DNA from 4 places in the Pseudovibrio sp. Ad5 genome. Region 1 is predicted to be linked to each of the others. Evidence: riboswitches for the same ligand, from Rfam matches in the RefSeq annotation. Region 1 holds a riboswitch; each other region holds the start of a gene.
The links. A riboswitch is a leader RNA that binds a small molecule or an ion and turns the genes downstream of it on or off. The one in region 1 is predicted to bind cobalamin.

Region 1 (4,210 bases):
ATATCCTCCATAGGCACCACCTGCGCGTAACCGCCACCTGCAGCTCCACCCTTCATGCCAAAGCACGGGCCAAGAGAAGGTTCGCGCAGACAGATGGTTGTTTTTAACCCAATGCGGTTGAGAGCATCACCAAGTCCTACGGTTGTCGTGGTTTTGCCTTCCCCAGCCGGAGTTGGAGAGACTGCTGTGACAAGTATGAGTTTTCCATATGGATTACTGCTCAGCTCAGGCATCTCATCCAGATTAACCTTGGCTTTAAACCGGCCATAAGGTTCAAGAGCGTCCTCCGGGATCTTCAGATTTTGAGCGATGCGCGCAATGGGTTTCATGTCTGCTGCGCGGGCAATTTCAATATCTTTCATGGAAAATCTCCAGATTAGAACGTGTAATCAAATGAGCCGGAGAGAGCGTCAAAAACGCAAATCAGGCAGGAACAGCAATGTAATCTCTACGTAGAATCTCTACCGAATGCACCTGCAAAGTTCAAGATTGAGGTAGGGCACTTGAAACTAACTTAGTTAACGGTGCTCATCTGTGTTTTTGCTGAGATGTGAAATATTATTGCCTGAATAGCTGTTGGTCTGTTCTAAAATTCACCAGACTGCGCTTGCGCGGCAAATCCAAGAGCAGTAGAGCTGGTTGGCTTTTATAAACAAACTGCGTCGTGCCGTAGTTTCGTCGGTTAGGTCACCCCATGTTTTTATTTGAAGTTGCCGCGCTCGGTGCCGCTGCCACCTGGGCTATTGGTGGTCTCATTTCAGCAAAACCTGCAGCACACCTTGGAGCCATTGGCTTCAACTGTGTGCGTATGTGGTTTGTTGTGGTGTTTCTGGGTATCTATGTCATTGCAACAGGCACATGGAATACGGTTGATTCAAGCCACGCTTCTCTCATCTTTCTCTCTGGCTTTGTCGGCATCTTCATGGGGGACACATTGCTGTTCCTCACGCTCAACCGTATGGGACCGCGCCGCACAGCCATCCTGTTTTCCATGAACGCACCCATCTCAGCGCTTCTCGGTTGGTTGTTTCTGTCAGAGGAACTGTCATTTCAGGCGCTTGTTGGTATCTTATTCGTTTTAGTGGGCGTTATTCTCTCCATTGCGTTTGGAAAGCGCAAAGACCAGCTCCATAAATGGGAGGCGATTAGAGGTCCTGTTGCCATTGGTATCCTCTTTGGCACGTTGGCCGCACTTTCCCAATCAGTAGGGTCAATCATCATTCGCCCCGTTATGGAAAGTGGAGCAGATCCTGTTGCGATTTCTCTTATGCGCTGCACCATTGCAGCCTTTGGTTTGCTGGTGTTGTTTTACCTGCCGGGCCGTCCATTCAGATTGGCGAACCCAATCAACAAAGAGATCGTCGCACTGGCCTCCTTGTCCGGCATGCTGGGCATGGGGATCGGTATGACGCTGATCCTCTATGCACTCAGCGGTGGCGAAGTTGGCATTGTTTCTACCTTGTCAGCAACCACACCAGCCATGATGCTACCTGTTTTATGGTGGCAAACCAAAGAGTTCCCTGCCATTGGAGCATGGATCGGCGCACTCCTCGTCATTCTCGGCTGTGCTTTGATTTTCATGAGCTAAGCAAACGAGAAGGTAGCGATGCCGCCTAAGCATCCCTAGCAGGTGCGGCCTTAAGTGGTCGCACCGCAAGATATGGAGATGTGCTCTCTCCAGCAAATTCTGTGAGTTTAGCTGGCAATTGGTCGAATTTTATCAAGTTCCTCGCTCAGCCAGTTGACGGAAGCCCCTGAAATCTGATCAATAGCCGGGCATTTGGTATTTTTGTCGATCAGATAAAAATGAAAAGGGAACACGGTCCATTTGGAAAAGCCGTGGCTGCCCCCGCAACTGTAAGCGTAGAGTTGTTGCTCACACATGCCACTGATGCAGCTGTTTAAAGCGGTGTTGGGAAGGCGGAGCAACAATAAGGACGCGCAAGCCAGGAGACCTGCCAGATGCAGTCACTCACCCACGGTACGGGGCGTGCTAAGGGGCGGTATTCCGTTCAGGTGACATTCACAGTGCGTCTGAGTGGTGATGAATCTGACTTTGTTTCAACGGGTTAGAACCAAGTTTCTTCAAAGGCGCACAATGCAATCAACAGCATGGCATCCGACATGGATGCTGTGAATGATGGACCAAACTCGTGCGTAACACATCTTGGATCGCAGCTACCCTCAAGTCCGGCGTAGCCCTTTCAGCGCTCTTCAGCTCAACTCTTATCTCATCCGCAAACGAGACAGAGCTTGATGACATCATCGTCATCGCCAACAGAACGGAAACCGAAGCCGGCAAAGTCGGCTCCACAACACATGTCGTGACCGAAGAAGACCTAAAGAACGACGGCGCTATGTTTGTCTCTGAATACCTGACAAAGTTGCCGGGTATCTCGTTCTCGCAAAACGGCGGAGCGGGTAAAACAAGTGCTTTGCGCATTCGTGGAATGAGTGGTTATTACACGAAGATTTTGCTGGATGGTGTCGATATTGCTGACCCGTCTGGTACGCAAGTTGAAGCTCGCCTTGAGCATGTCCTACTTAATGATGTTGAGCGTATTGAAATCTTAAAAGGCTCGCACAGTGCATTATATGGTGGCCAAGCGGTGGGGGGTGTTATCAATATCATCACCAAACGCGCTGCGCCGGGCACCGTGAAGCATAATGCGGCCATCGAGGGCGGCAGCTACGGAACCGTCAACGCGTCCTATGGATTTCAAGCGGCGACTGAAACAGCAGATATCGCAGTAAATGTGCAGCGCTACCATACTGATGGGTTTAGCGCGCAAACTCCAAAAAGTGACACAGCAGATGAGGACGGTTATGAGAACCTGACCTTTTCTGCAAAAGGTTCAGTCGATGTCACAGAGGCTCTGAACCTATATTTTGTTGCACGCGGTACGGATGGTCACAGCGAGTTTGATGGGGGATCTGATCCAGATGGGCGTGATGAGCAGGATTTTCATCAGTACATGGGAAAATTTGGTGCAGATGTTGCTTGGTTTGATGATCGAGTAACAACTGATGCTTCGTTTCAGGTCATTCATACAAAGCGCCAATACTTTGGCGGGTTCTCCAAAAAGTACTCAGGTGATCGTTACAAGTTTGACGTTCTCAATACCTTTGAAGCGACAGACGAAATTACTTTGAATTTTGGTGGCGATTGGATGCATGAAGACTATACTGAGTATGGTAGTAGCCGTATCTTTGGTGGCTTTGTTGAAGCAATGGTTGAGCCATCAGATGACCTAAGCCTCTCGGTGTCTTCTCGCTTGGATTACCATTCTCATTTCGGTGCTTATTGGTCTGGTCGTGGAACCATTTCCTATCAGTTGCTTGAAGATACGCGTATCCATTCAAGCCTCGGGAATGGTTTTCGAGCGCCATCATCTTATGAGTTGTATGACGTAAAATATGGGAACCCAAATTTTGAACCTGAAACTGCCATGAGTTTTGACCTGGGTATCGATCAGAATCTGTTGGGTGATAAACTTAGACTTTCAGGAACCTATTTTCAGATCATGACTGAAGATTTGATTAGATATGACCGTACAACCAATAAATACGTACAGATCAACGGCATGTCCCGCAGCCAAGGTGCGGAGCTGTCTGCTAACTGGGATGTTCTCGACAATCTGAGCTTCAATGCTGCCTACACTTACACATGGGCTGTTGGACCAGACAAAAAACGTCTGCGCCGTGTACCGCTGCATGATGTGAATGTCGGGGCAACTTACAAGCCCGTTGATGTGCTGACCCTCAACCTCAATACCAGTTACGTCTCCGGTATCGAAGATGACGGTGAGCTCGACGACTTCGTTCTGGTCAATGCCAAAGCTGCTTATCAGTACACTGAGAATCTGACGTTCCACGTCCGCGGTGAAAACTTGCTGGATCAGGATTATGAGCGGATCAAAGACTATCAGACACCGGGTCTTTCCGTTTACGCTGGTCTTACTGCCAGTTTCTGATTAAGTATGCCGCTCGGTGAAAGCTGAGCGGCATCTTGCAGGGGAAGGCTCTGCTCGGGCTGCCTTCCAATGTCTGTACGCCTTTCAAAAGGTCGAAATGCGAAATAAGATCAAAAAGATCATGCAAATGGCGTTTCTGATGGCTCTGGCAATCAGTCCTGCTGTTGTACGAGCGGACCAGAGCGAGGCGGAGGCACCCCGGCGAGTTGTCTCCATGAACCTGTGCACCGACCAGT
Region 2 (4,210 bases), on a different contig from region 1:
AAGAAGTATGGCCGCACCTATCACTTACCCAGCTCTCCCGGTGTAATGAGCGATGACAAGATCCTGCGGGATTTGGCGGTTCTGGAAAGCGCAGCAGAGGTCGTCTTTACCGAGAAGATGGACGGCGAGAATACGACTATCCTGCAGAGTGGATGCCATGCGCGTAGCCCTGACAGTGGGTATCATCCATCCCGTGATTGGATGAAAGCTTTTGCGGCAGGTGTTTCGCCGTGTCTTGCTGAGGATGAGCGGATCGTCGGTGAGTATCTGTTTGCCCGTCATTCCGTCGCTTATGACAGGTTGCCTACTTACTTTCTAGGTTTTGCATGGATTGTTGGCGGCGTCACACAGAGTTGGGATGCGACGCTGGACCGTTTCTCAGAGCTGGGCATTGCTCCTGTTCCGGTGTTGCACAGGGGCGTTTTCACTCAAGCAAGCGTTGACAGAGTGCTGAACGGGCTCAACCTGAGCAAGCAGGAGGGCTTTGTCGTGCGAACCACTGAGGCTTTCCAAGAGGCTGACATGGCAACACATATGGCCAAGTATGTGCGCGCAGATCACGTACAGAGTGACACCCACTGGATGCATGGTGAGATTACCAAGAACGGGTTGCGAAGGAGCTAGGAGCACCTGAGCATTTGGCTCTGGATCTCGGATCTGCGCTGCGCTTGTCCGGGAAGACGGTGGGGTGTGCTGTTATTGCAGGTTTTCTTTGATAATCCGGGCAAATTTTTGAGCGATTTTTTTGTTTGGGAGCTTCCTATAGTACGCACCTTGTCCTTTTACCGTAACCTCCAACTCGTTGTTACTGAGTCTTCGAAATCTCGCTGATTGGCCTATCCCATTATTATTGTACTCTGGGAAACTTCCGATGATTATAGTTGCATCATCAGCATTTACTTGTGGCTGACTTGGATGACGAAAGCCTCCCCAAATACAGCCATTCGGCGGCCTTTCATCAACTGAGTGACGGACTTTGCTATGGTATGCGGGGCTTGACATTGTGCAGGGGGCTATACCGTGATTTCTAAAGATAGCAAGCAACTTGCGAGAAAGCTCCTGGTTCGTCATTGATGAATCGATTTTCACAATCTCCGTATGTCCAGGTGTCGGCAGGAGAGGTCCAATCAATAAACATCCCGAAACTGCAAAACAGACAGCGAAGACACTCAAGATTATCGAAGTCTTTTTAATGACTGTTTTCATCTCTTTTCACTTATTGCTATCCGGATGGTCAAAGTTGGTGAATTCAAGCAATCTCTGTTTGGTCATTGCCAAGAGCCTAGCAAGGCGTTGTCACAAGTGAAACTCATGGAAAACTTGGGATGGTTTTGCGAAAGTATTTGAGTGTTTCAAGTGAGTTGCTGGCAATTGCTATCAACAGCACCTCAGGTCTATTCTCGAAAGCGCTTGCAATTGAGGTCTGCAAAATTCAGTATGCGGGCCTATGGTTTCTGAGGTGCGAAAGGCCTCGGGATTAAAAGGGAACACGGTGAAGTGTAGCCAACAGGCGCTAATTCCGTGACTGCCCCCGCAACTGTAAGCGGCGAGCGACGCCAAGCATGCCACTGGAGAGATCCGGGAAGGCTGGCTGAGCACAGACCCGCGAGTCAGGAGACCTGCCATTATGTTTCACTTCAACCCGGGCGGGGCGTCCCGGAGGAGGCCATAATGGTTGCATTGGCGCAAGCCTCTCACATATCCGGTTTCTGTTTGCCCCTGCCGTTGCGCGGAGGGCGTTATGTTACCTGTTTCCTCAAGACTTAAACTTTATCCCGGATCGTTTTGCGAACCGCTGATGGTCGACGCGCGTGTGTGCTTGACTTTTGCCTCAGGATTCGACAATCAATGTAACGTTATAACGTTACATTGATGATGTGTAGCGTTTCACTCGGGTGGGTTGGTACGATGCTTGATCTTGTTTCTCATCATTTGGGCACCGTTGGCTGCCCGATTGGGGCTGAGCTGCGCACGGGTGCTTTGGCATGAGCGCGGTTTTTGTTTCTGTGTGCGATGTTTCGTGGGCGCCTGATCGGAAGAGTTCGTTGGTGTTACAGCCACTGAGTTTTGAGTTGGCTGCGGGGCAAGTGCTTGGCGTGGTTGGCGCGAACGGGGCTGGCAAGTCTACGTTGTTGCGGCTGCTCTATCGGTTCAACAAGCCGATGAGCGGGCAGATTTGCGTTGGCGGTGATGACATCTGGTCCCTCTCCGCCAAGATCACGGCACAGCGGGTGGCAGCGGTATTGCAAGAGCAGCCGACGGATTTTGCGCTGAGGGTGCGTGAGATTGTGGAGCTGGGACGCACGCCGTATCGCAGTGGGTTAGCAGCTTCCGGAGAACGAGACCGGCAGGTGGTGGACCGTGCGATCCGCGCTTTGCAGCTGGATGCCTTGGCCGGACGGTTGTTTGGCACGCTTTCTGGCGGAGAGCGGCAGCGGGTTATGGTGGCGCGGGCGTTGGCGCAGGAGCCAGAGCTGCTCATTTTGGATGAGCCGACCAACCATCTCGACATTCGCCATCAGCTAGAAATTCTGAAGCTCATTGAAGAGCTGGATCTGACGATCATCACCAGCCTGCATGACCTGAACATGGCAGCTGAGGTGTGTGACCAGATCCTGTTGCTGGACCACGGGCAAATGCTTGGATTTGGGGTGCCGGAGCAGATCCTCTCTCCCGCTTTGGTTTCCAAGGCTTTTCAGGTGCGCACAACGCGCGAACAGCTGGTGGACCGACAACACTCTCTTCTGACATTTGATCTGCATTCTTAAGGGTACTTTTTCATGAAAAAACTTGGTTTGGCGCTGGCTGCGGCGCTGCTTTCCTCTTCCGCTGCGCTGGCAGAGGTTTCCGTCAAGAGCTGTAACCGCACTGTCGAATTTGATGGCGTGCCGCAGCGGGCGGTATCGCATGACTCCAACCTCACAGAAATGATGCTGGCACTGGAGTTGCAGGACAACATGGTGGGCTACACCGGTATTTCTGGGTGGAAGACGCTGGATGAAGAGCTCACGGATCAAGTGGCTGTGCTGCCGGAGCTTGCCCCAAAGTATCCGAACAAAGAAATCCTAATTGGTGCTGACGCGGATTTCTTTTTTGCAGGTTGGAATTATGGTATGAGGGTTGGTGGCGAGCTCACACCGGAGACGCTGGAGCCGTTCGGTATCAAGGTGTACGAGCTGACCGAGAGCTGCATCCATATTGGCGAGAAGCCAAAGGTTTCCATGGATGACATGTACAATGATCTTTTGAACCTTGGCCGCATCTTTGATGTTGAAGAGCGGGCGGAAGCGTTGGTGCAGGCTTATCGCGAAGACCTTGCGCAGTTCAAAGCTGGCTTGAAGGCTGCTGACACACCTCTGCGTGTGTTTGTTTATGACGGAGGTGAAGATTCTCCGTTCACTGCTGGTCGTTATGGGATGCCAACCGCGCTGATTGAGGCTGCTGGCGGCACCAACGTGACGGATACATTGGATAAGAGCTGGGTGCGCGTGAACTGGGAGGCTGTGGTTGAGACCAACCCGGAAGTGATCGTGATTATCAACTACGGCGAAGTGACTGCTGCGCAGAAGCGTGAGTTCATGCTCAACAACCCCGCCTTTGCGGATATGGATGCGGTGAAGAATGACCGGTTCGTGACGCTGGAATATGCTGAAGCAACTCCGGGACCACGGAACATCAAGGCGATCAAGAAACTCGCAACCGCATTCTGGGGTAACTAACAATGAGCGAAGGAACCGGCGTTGTTGTAGCCCCCAAAGAGGGCTCTTCTCATCATTTGCTGCAGATTTGCTGCGTGGGATTGGCTGCGCTGGTTCTTTCTGTCTGCCTTGCGGTCTCCGTTGGGGCGGTTTCCATTTCCATGGAGACTGTATGGGGTGTTCTTGCCAACAAACTGGTGCCGGGCACGGTTGAGCCGAGCTGGTCGCTGGGGCGGGAGAGCATTCTCTGGGAGATCCGCCTGCCCCGTGCGCTGCTGGCGATCATGGTGGGGGCCGGGCTTTCCATCGTGGGAGCTTGCCTTCAATCCGTCACCCGCAACCCGCTAGCTGACCCGCATTTGATCGGCATTTCAGCTGGTGGCGCGTTTGGGGCGGTGTTGGCTCTGCTGCATACGGGGCTGTTTTTGGGGATGCTCACCGTACCTTTGCTGGCGTTTCTGGGTGCTCTTGGGGCAACGCTGCTGGTGATTGGGGTGGCGAAGTTTACAAGC
Region 3 (4,210 bases), on a different contig from region 1:
ACTGCGTCATTGATGATGAAGAGCGCGGCGCGGTCCTTGACGGACTGGCCCGGGTTCATGAACTCGGCTTTGCCGAGAATTTCACAGCCGGTTCGCTCGGAGGGGCCTTTGAGGCGAATAAGTGGAGTGTTGCCGATGGCTTCGATGGCAGAGGCGCGCGTATCCATAGTTTCTCTCAAATAATTCGTATGACCAAAAATCAGAATGCGGGTGTTTACCCCTTTTGAGACCACGCTACTGTGCTGACCTCACGAGAACAAGAAATGGGCTGCCAAAGGGTGCGTCAGACTAGGATATTATTCTCTTTGCAATTGCGCATGAGAACAAAATTGCTCACGGGGTGCGTGGCTTTCGAATGAGTGCGCTAAATGCGATTTGAGAGAGTATCGATTTGCGCGCAGTCCAGTCTTCGTCAGGATCTGCTTTCCAGCCAGGTGATGGCATCCTTGGTGGCTTTCCAGAGGATCTCGCCGTTCTCACCTGCGCGTAGCATGAAGGAGTTATGGACTTCCTTCGGGACGGGCTGCACTTCCAGCAGGTTCACCTGCGTATCCAGCGCCGGGGCAAAAGCTTCCTTGCGGGTGATGACAAAGCGCTCATCAGTTGGCACGCGGGACTGGTCTTTCTTCAGGCTGGCAGACTGCAGTGCTTTGTTGTGAGTGGCAGGTTGCATCACGGTGACGGCAATGGCTCTGCCATCTGGCAGCAGATGCGTCTCGTTTTGCTGGACCTCGGAATTGTAAATGACCTCGCCGTGGGTATCGATCAACTCGACCCACAGGGTCTTGCGGCCCTCAATTTCCACCTCACCAACCCAGATGGACAAATCACTCTCTAATGGATCGGCGTAGGGAGTTTTGGAGGGCGGAGCAACGGTGACGGCCAGATAATCCTCTGGCATGGCGTAGGTGTTGCCATTGTCGGATTTTTCGATGAGCTGAGGGCCTGATGTTGTGGCAGGCGCGGAGGCGGGGGGCGTTTCTGCGTGCGAAGGCGCAGCCAAAGCGAGTGGCGCAGCGATGCAGGCGGCAAGAAACCCTGATCTTGTGAGATGCAACTTGAAGGTTTGCGGCAGACCGCAGGATGGCAACAGACTACTCATTTATGGCTCCCTGACTTTTACGCAGCAACTTTCCCAGAGGGGGCGCCTTATTATGTGCACTTCACTAGTCATCACTTAGTAGTGATTATGATAATATGCACTAGATATATTAGAGGTATACGCATTTACTTAGAGTATCTATGCCATAATAATTGTATATAAATTATGTTTCGCGTATTTATACTTTCAGGTTATTTAAATGCTATTATGTAAAATTTTCATTGTGTTGATTTGCTATAGGATTTGGATAGAACTGTGATGTAGATCGCAGTTTGTGCATATGGCAAAAAAATCTAGTATTTTTCCGCATGAGCTAAGCTTTTGAAAGAACAGCGCTTCATTTCGGCCAATTTTTTATGGGTGCCAAGGGCCATTAGGCGGTATTTGAGCTCGTTGCTGATATGCACAGCTCTCCCAACTTATGAACTCCCTGAAAATTGAAGGAGCCAGAGCTGCGTCAGTGGGTGGCCATGTGCAGGATCAGGGTGAGTTTTAGCGCAAAATGGAACGCCTCCGCTTTTGTGCGGAAGAGAGTTCTACCCAAATGGACTTTATGTCTTCGGCCAGCGGCACTTGATAGTGCTGCACCTTCGCTTCGCGTGAACATGGTTTTCTACCCATCATTTTTCTTGTTTTCTGGATAGACGCGCACGCACGTGTTTTGTGAAGAGAAGAGCTGTTTTAAGAAGAAGGGGAGGATAAAGAGAGAAGTATGGCTCCCCGGGCCGGATTCGAACCAGCGACCAAGCGGTTAACAGCCGCTTGCTCTACCACTGAGCTACCGGGGATCATACTATGTTGCCATTGGCGGCGATCGATAAAAGAAGTGGCTCCCCGGGCCGGATTCGAACCAGCGACCAAGCGGTTAACAGCCGCTTGCTCTACCACTGAGCTACCGGGGATCACGATGATCTTGCCGTATGGCTGCAAACGAAAAAGGATGGCTCCCCGGGCCGGATTCGAACCAGCGACCAAGCGGTTAACAGCCGCTTGCTCTACCACTGAGCTACCGGGGATCATGACACCCTTGCGAGTTTGCCTCGCCGTTTGCGTGAGGAGGCTTTTACAGAGGCATGTTGTGTTTGCCAAGTCGTTTTTTGCGTATTTTTCGATTTGTGGACAGTTTCTCTATTTTTTTATTGAGATATCCAAGGGGGTTAGCCAGAAATCTCCAAAAACCGCGGATTTTGCGGGTTTGATTTTCCGGTGATGTTGGAATCCTCACAAAGACAATTGACAGGAGAGCTGATTGCGCCCCACACTTAAGGCCAGAACTCCAGTTTCTTTTTGTTCCGGCTCAGGCTTTGGAATGACAAGATTAAACGGGAATGCGGTTCCATATATTATGGAGACAAGCCGCAGCTGCCCCCGCAACTGTGAGCGGTGAGACCTTAGCGAAAATCCCACTGGCCTTTTAAGGGCTGGGAAGGGGCTATGGTCGGTTGAGCCGCAAGCCAGGAGACCGGCTGGAGATATGATTTGACATAGGACTGCTGTCGGGTGGACGGCGAGAGGTGCTCATGACGCATATTTTCCTGTCTCCGTGCGAGACAGTTGCTGTACTTTCATATTCTTTGACTGAAGCCCCGGCTTCTTTGCGCTTGCTGACCAGCTAACCCAGATGGCTGAACAGAGAGGCGACCTTGGTGTTCGCCATTGCCTGGTTACGGGTGGAGCTCGTTCCGGGAAAAGCGCATATGCGGAAAAGCTGGTTATAAGCAGCGGGCGACGCCCGACTTATATCGCGACAGGCCAGGCCTTTGACGGTGAAATGGAGGAGCGTATCGCGCATCATAAGATGCAGCGGGGCGACCTTTGGGACACTGTTGAGGAGCCGCTGGAGCTTGTGCGCGTGCTGGAAACGCATGCCAGCAGCGATCGTGCGATCCTCGTTGATTGTCTGACGCTTTGGCTTTCCAACCTTATGCACGGGTCGCGGGACTGGACCGTGGAGCTTGAGCGGCTTGAGGCGGTTCTTAGCTCTTTGCCGTGCCCTGTTGTGTTTGTTGGCAATGAAGTGGGCATGGGCATTGTGCCTGAAAACGCCATGGCCCGCGCCTTTCGAGATGAAGCTGGCCGCCTGAACCAGCGTATCGCCGACCTCTGCCATTTTGTGATGTTTGTGGCTGCTGGGCAGCCTTTGCAGCTGAAGCCTGCTGTTTTACCGGAGATTTCCCTATGACTGTTTCTTTTGCTGCACCTTCTAAAAAAATCCCTGCTGTCATTATCACTGGTTTTCTGGGGGCCGGAAAAACAACGCTGGTGCGTAACCTGCTGATGAAGGCACAGAACAAGCGCATAGCGCTGATCGTCAATGAGTTCGGCGAGATGGGTTTTGATGGCTCACTGGTGAATGGCTGTGCTGACCCGGACTGTTCTGCTGATGAAGTGGTGGAGCTGGCCAATGGCTGCATTTGCTGCACGGTAGCTGATGATTTTCTGCCGACCATGGAGATGCTTCTGGAGCGCGAGCAGGTGCCGGATGTGGTTGTGATTGAAACCTCTGGCCTTGCTCTGCCACAGCCGTTGGTGCGGGCGTTCAACTGGCCTTCTGTCAAGCCACGTGTGACCGTTGACAGTGTGGTGACCGTGGTAGATGCACCGGCTGTTGCTGCTGGCAAAGTGGCCTGCGATGAAGAGGCTGTTGCTGCACAGCGGGCAGCGGATGATGCGCTGGACCATGAAAGCCCGGTGGAAGAGCTTTTTGCGGATCAGCTGACCTGTGCTGACCTTGTTGTGCTTTCCAAAGCGGACCTTTTGAGCGAGGCAGAGCTGGCGGCTGTCAAGCAGACGATCCGTGGCCGGGTGCGTGATGGGGTTGAGATTGTGGCTGCCTCTCATGGCGAGCTGGCGCTGGATGTTCTGCTTGGGCGTGATGCCGGGGCCGAAGATGATATGGACTTGCGTCTTTCTCACCATGAAGCGCAGCATGCTCACGACCACGACCACGACCACGACCACGACCACGACCACCATCATCATCACGATCATTCTCATGATGATTTTGAGAGTTTTGTACTGCCAACCCGCCGGTTTGCTTCAATTGATGAGGTGAAGGCACAGGTGGAAGCGGCCATGAAGGTTTCTGGTGTGTTGCGCATTAAGGGC
Region 4 (4,210 bases), on a different contig from region 1:
GTGTTTTGGCTAATCGGATGAAGCAATAACCCTTGGACACCCTTCAGGTAGGCAGGGTAGATGACCCCGCCGATTGAGAGTGCGAGAATGATCGTCGCACGCAGTGTCAGCTGATGGGATAGAGGCAGATAAGCCAGAACTGCGATCATCGCTGCCATTGCTGCGTGGATTGCAGCGGCGTGGATGTCCCCCTGTGGTCTGAATTCCACTTGAGACTGCCAGAGGATCAATTGTGCCGTTACATCAGGCAAGTTCAGCGTTGTGTCGATGAGCAGGCATGCTGCTGAACTGATGATGATGAGGAGAAGGGCACGGTTGAAAAAACGCGTCGCCCGCATACGCTCCTGAATAAACAGGCTGGAATAGACAATAAGTATTCCAAGAACACCAAGCGCGAACAATCCAACAGACAATATGGTCCATAGGTTCTGCTGCTGAGTGAGCAGTTCAGCTTGATTGAGCTGATTGTGCAGGCCACCTGTCGCAGGATCGAAAATCGACGCATACGATGACGCTGACATGAAGTGTATCGATAAACCAATTAAAACGAAAAGGAGCAATACAGGAAGTAAGAGGGCTCGAAAATGCATTTGGGTACCCCAGGAAATTCCTCGGCATAATTGTTTGAAATTATTGCGCATTTATTAAGAATTCTAGGGATGAACCGGGTTTAATTCTAAAAAGTATCGAAAAGTGCGGTGCATATGACGTTTATCTGACACGTCCAAAGCAAATTTATGAAAATTGTAAGTAAATGTTTCGTTGAGTGAAATTCTTTATATACGTGAATACTCGTATTTATCTTCAAGTTGAGAGGAAAGAGGGACGGGCTGTCAATTATGATTCTCTTCTCTTTTCACGAGAGCATTTAGTTCATTTTTTATGGGCAATTGATGTGCATTGTAGTTCACCATCTTGCTGAAACAACTTTCAGGTGGTCTTGAACGATGCAGTGGTCCAGCTTGTTTTTATACTCAGCGGTTTCGGTTTTGCAGCCAACTGGTGGTGAGCGAGATAACATCTTGCCGAGTTGGAGCTCAACCACAGCACGCCATGGTATCGTAGAAAGCATTGAGCGTATGGCTCGGGCTGGGAGCCCTGAATATGTGAAACTCGATGACCGTGTTGCTGTTTTGGTTGGCGATGGGGCTTTATGGAGTGACGCGCTGGCTGGCGCAGACAATGAAGTGACGCCACCTGAAGCTGGCGACAGTTTTGGAAGCTTTGCTGTTTATTCTGAGAGTGTACGTGCTCATCTGTCATTACACGGGCCGAAGGCTGTTGGCGCAACGTATAGAGAGTTCGCTTTTCAGCCTCTGAAAGAGCTGGTGGGCTTTTTAAAAGAGCATCACTTTCAGATTTGGGTTTTAAGCTTTGGAGATCATGAAGTAGACCGCACAATGGCGGAGTTGAATTATGGACTTCCGAGATTTCGGGTTATCGAGGTTACTCCCCACGTAGCGCCGATGTCTTCAACAGATCTTGCCCGAACTATCTGGGAGAGGATAGGAACAGCACCCCAGATTTTTCTTGGACGATCTCACAGTGATCTTGGCTTGCTGAAGCTTGCTGGAAAAGGTGAGGGGGTGCTTAAAATCCAGATTTCTGCCAGCCAAAATGCTTCCATTCAGACACCGGATTCAACTCCTGATGATTCTGGAGAGCAGCAGAACTCCTGGAGCTTTGTGATTTCTCCTGAGGAGCATTGGCTAAGGAAATATTCGTGGCAGGCACCTTCGGAGAGAACTTATAGCAAGAACTAATAGAAAATACTGAGACTTTCGTTGCAAGATGCACGAGATATATTTGATCTATTCTAGTTTTAATCGATTGAAAATCTGAGTGCTTTTGTAATGTTGAATAATATCCGATGTTTCTGAGGTAATTTTATTTATTTTGATGAAGATCAATGAAGAGGTGGGGCACTCTGATATTTCTAAATACAGCTTCGGCTGGCACTCGGATGGGGGAGTGTCAACTTTCTTAAAGGCGTGTACCAACGGGTACACGCCTCTTTTTTTGCCTGCAGCTCTGGCGGGTTACGAAGGCCGTTGCATCCCTCTGATTGTTGCTTATTCCAACTACCTCTTATTTCTAGTTGTGTCTTCTCTTGTAATTTAGGATATTCCCGCTGTTGGGTTCTGTAGAAGCCAAGCTTCTTGGATGAAAAGGGAATGCGGTAGGGATGACCAAAGATGGGCCCGAACCGCAGCTGCCCCCGCAACTGTTACGTGGTGCCTTCTTCATAAAAGCCACTGGAGATGATCTCTGGGAAGGCGGAGGACGCAAAAGCCATAAGCCAGGAAACCTGCCCGACACGACATAAACTCATGACCGCACGGAGGGTGCGAAGAGGAGCATATTAAATGCATATTGAACCGGGTTACGTTTCCGCCGCCAAGGTTATTGCTGCCAATGCAGGGGCCGTTGGCGTTATTGTCTGGGGCTGCAAAGAGCAGATCTCCGAATTCCTGAAAGAGCCATTCACACCACTGAAAACGCTATTGGCTGCGGTTTTCTTCTCCATTTTCATGCAGAGCTTCCATATGTCTGTTGGAGCATCAGAACTTCACTTCGTTGGTGCGATGGCGATGTATCTGACGCTCGGGTTTACCCCTGTTCTGCTTGGGTTTGCCATTGGCTTGCTGTTTCAGGCGCTCGCTTTTGATCCGCAGGACATGTACCACCTTGGCGTCAACAGCCTGTCTTTGATGTTGCCGCTGATTGCCGTTCACTACCTGAGTGGCCGTGAGCTGTTTTCCAAGGAACTGACCAAGCGTGTGAGCTTTGCGCAGATTCTGAAGTTGGATGCGATGTATTATGCTGGCGTGACCGGCATGGTTGGCTTCTGGTTGATGATTGGGGACGTTGCTACGCCGTTTACGGCATGGGCGCAGTTTGCTCTGTCTTATCTGGCAATTGTTGCGTGTGAGCCATTGGTCACCTTCATTGCTGTGAAGGGGCTCAAGGCCGTTGAAGACAATGCGATTGTTCGGAACCTGACAGTGGTTCCGCAGTTGAAGCTTGCGTAAGTTTTCACGAGTTTGTTTGTTATTGGGGCGGCAGTGTAAACCTGCTGCCCTTTTTCTTGCGTGGAAGTGACCAGGTGTTGTCGTGAAATTCTCCGTTTGAGGAGAAAAAGCGACGGATTTGATCATCGCTGAAGTGTTATGGATTGCCCCTTGGCGCTGCTTCCACTATGAGTGCTCTCCAGAGATTTCATTGTTTACACAGATCAGGAGATGCAGGCAGTCCATGGCGCGCCAGTTCATCTATCACATGCACGGGGTCTCCAAGGCCTACGGTGCAAAAAAAGTACTCGACAATATTCACCTGTCTTTCTACCCGGATGCGAAAATCGGTATCCTTGGTCCAAACGGTGCAGGTAAGTCTACTCTTTTGAAGATCATGGCTGGTCTTGATAAAGAGTACACCGGTGAGGCATGGGCTGCAGAAGGTGCCAAGGTTGGCTACCTGCCGCAGGAACCAAAGCTGAATGAGGACAAGACCGTCCTTGAAAACGTGATGGAAGGCGTTGCGCACAAGCAGGCACTTCTGGATCGTTATAACGAACTGATGATGAACTACTCAGATGAGACAGCCGATGAAGGTGCTCAGCTGCAGGACATCATTGATGCGCAAGATCTGTGGAATCTGGAAAGCCAGGTTGAGATGGCAATGGAAGCGCTTCGCTGCCCTCCATCCGACTCTCCTGTAAATAACCTTTCTGGTGGTGAGCGTCGCCGTATCGCGTTGTGTCAGCTGCTCTTGTCCGAGCCTGACCTGATGCTGCTTGACGAACCAACCAACCACCTTGACGCTGAGACCGTGCACTGGCTGGAACGCCATCTGCGTGAGTTTAAGGGTTCAGTGCTGATCATTACCCACGATCGCTACTTCCTTGACAACGTGACTGGCTGGATTCTGGAACTCGACCGCGGTCAGGGCATTCCTTATGAAGGCAACTACTCCACTTACCTTGGTCAGAAAACTAAGCGCATGGAGCAGGAAGGCCGTGAGAACATGGCTCGTTCCCGCGCTATCAAGCGTGAGCAGGAATGGATGGGCATGACGCCGAAGGGCCGTCAGACCAAGTCAAAAGCGCGTATCAATGCTTATGATGCGCTGTTGACTGCTCAAGAAGAGCGTATGCCTTCAATTGAGCAGATCCTGATCCCTGTTGGTGAGCGTCTGGGTAACAATGTTATCG

Region 2: linked by a shared signal. The riboswitch ahead of PsAD5_RS26460 (ABC transporter ATP-binding protein) and the one ahead of PsAD5_RS09220 (TonB-dependent receptor plug domain-containing protein) in region 1 are both predicted to bind cobalamin.
Region 3: linked by a shared signal. The riboswitch ahead of cobU (bifunctional adenosylcobinamide kinase/adenosylcobinamide-phosphate guanylyltransferase) and the one ahead of PsAD5_RS09220 (TonB-dependent receptor plug domain-containing protein) in region 1 are both predicted to bind cobalamin.
Region 4: linked by a shared signal. The riboswitch ahead of PsAD5_RS23815 (energy-coupling factor ABC transporter permease) and the one ahead of PsAD5_RS09220 (TonB-dependent receptor plug domain-containing protein) in region 1 are both predicted to bind cobalamin.

Annotation. Positions count from the first base shown of each region.
Region 1 covers NZ_LMCH01000015.1:95,141-99,350, forward strand. The annotation lists gene PsAD5_RS09210 (formate--tetrahydrofolate ligase) at 1-362, opposite strand, end outside; gene PsAD5_RS09215 (DMT family transporter) at 695-1,588, shown strand; cobalamin riboswitch at 1,765-1,977, shown strand; gene PsAD5_RS09220 (TonB-dependent receptor plug domain-containing protein) at 2,154-3,974, shown strand; gene PsAD5_RS09225 (ABC transporter substrate-binding protein) at 4,072-4,210, shown strand, end outside.
Region 2 covers NZ_LMCH01000066.1:291,355-295,564, forward strand. The annotation lists gene PsAD5_RS26450 (RNA ligase family protein) at 1-624, shown strand, start outside; cobalamin riboswitch at 1,432-1,641, shown strand; gene PsAD5_RS26460 (ABC transporter ATP-binding protein) at 1,986-2,768, shown strand; gene PsAD5_RS26465 (ABC transporter substrate-binding protein) at 2,781-3,719, shown strand; gene PsAD5_RS26470 (FecCD family ABC transporter permease) at 3,722-4,210, shown strand, end outside.
Region 3 covers NZ_LMCH01000025.1:92,210-96,419, forward strand. The annotation lists gene PsAD5_RS12690 (cysteine synthase A) at 1-167, opposite strand, end outside; gene PsAD5_RS12695 (hypothetical protein) at 413-1,102, opposite strand; tRNA gene PsAD5_RS12700 (tRNA-Asn) at 1,816-1,890, opposite strand; tRNA gene PsAD5_RS12705 (tRNA-Asn) at 1,930-2,004, opposite strand; tRNA gene PsAD5_RS12710 (tRNA-Asn) at 2,044-2,118, opposite strand; cobalamin riboswitch at 2,379-2,587, shown strand; gene cobU (bifunctional adenosylcobinamide kinase/adenosylcobinamide-phosphate guanylyltransferase) at 2,724-3,284, shown strand; gene cobW (cobalamin biosynthesis protein CobW) at 3,281-4,210, shown strand, end outside.
Region 4 covers NZ_LMCH01000065.1:141,604-145,813, reverse strand. The annotation lists gene PsAD5_RS23830 (EAL domain-containing protein) at 1-521, opposite strand, end outside; gene PsAD5_RS23825 (hypothetical protein) at 948-1,763, shown strand; cobalamin riboswitch at 2,120-2,330, shown strand; gene PsAD5_RS23815 (energy-coupling factor ABC transporter permease) at 2,367-3,032, shown strand; gene ettA (energy-dependent translational throttle protein EttA) at 3,256-4,210, shown strand, end outside.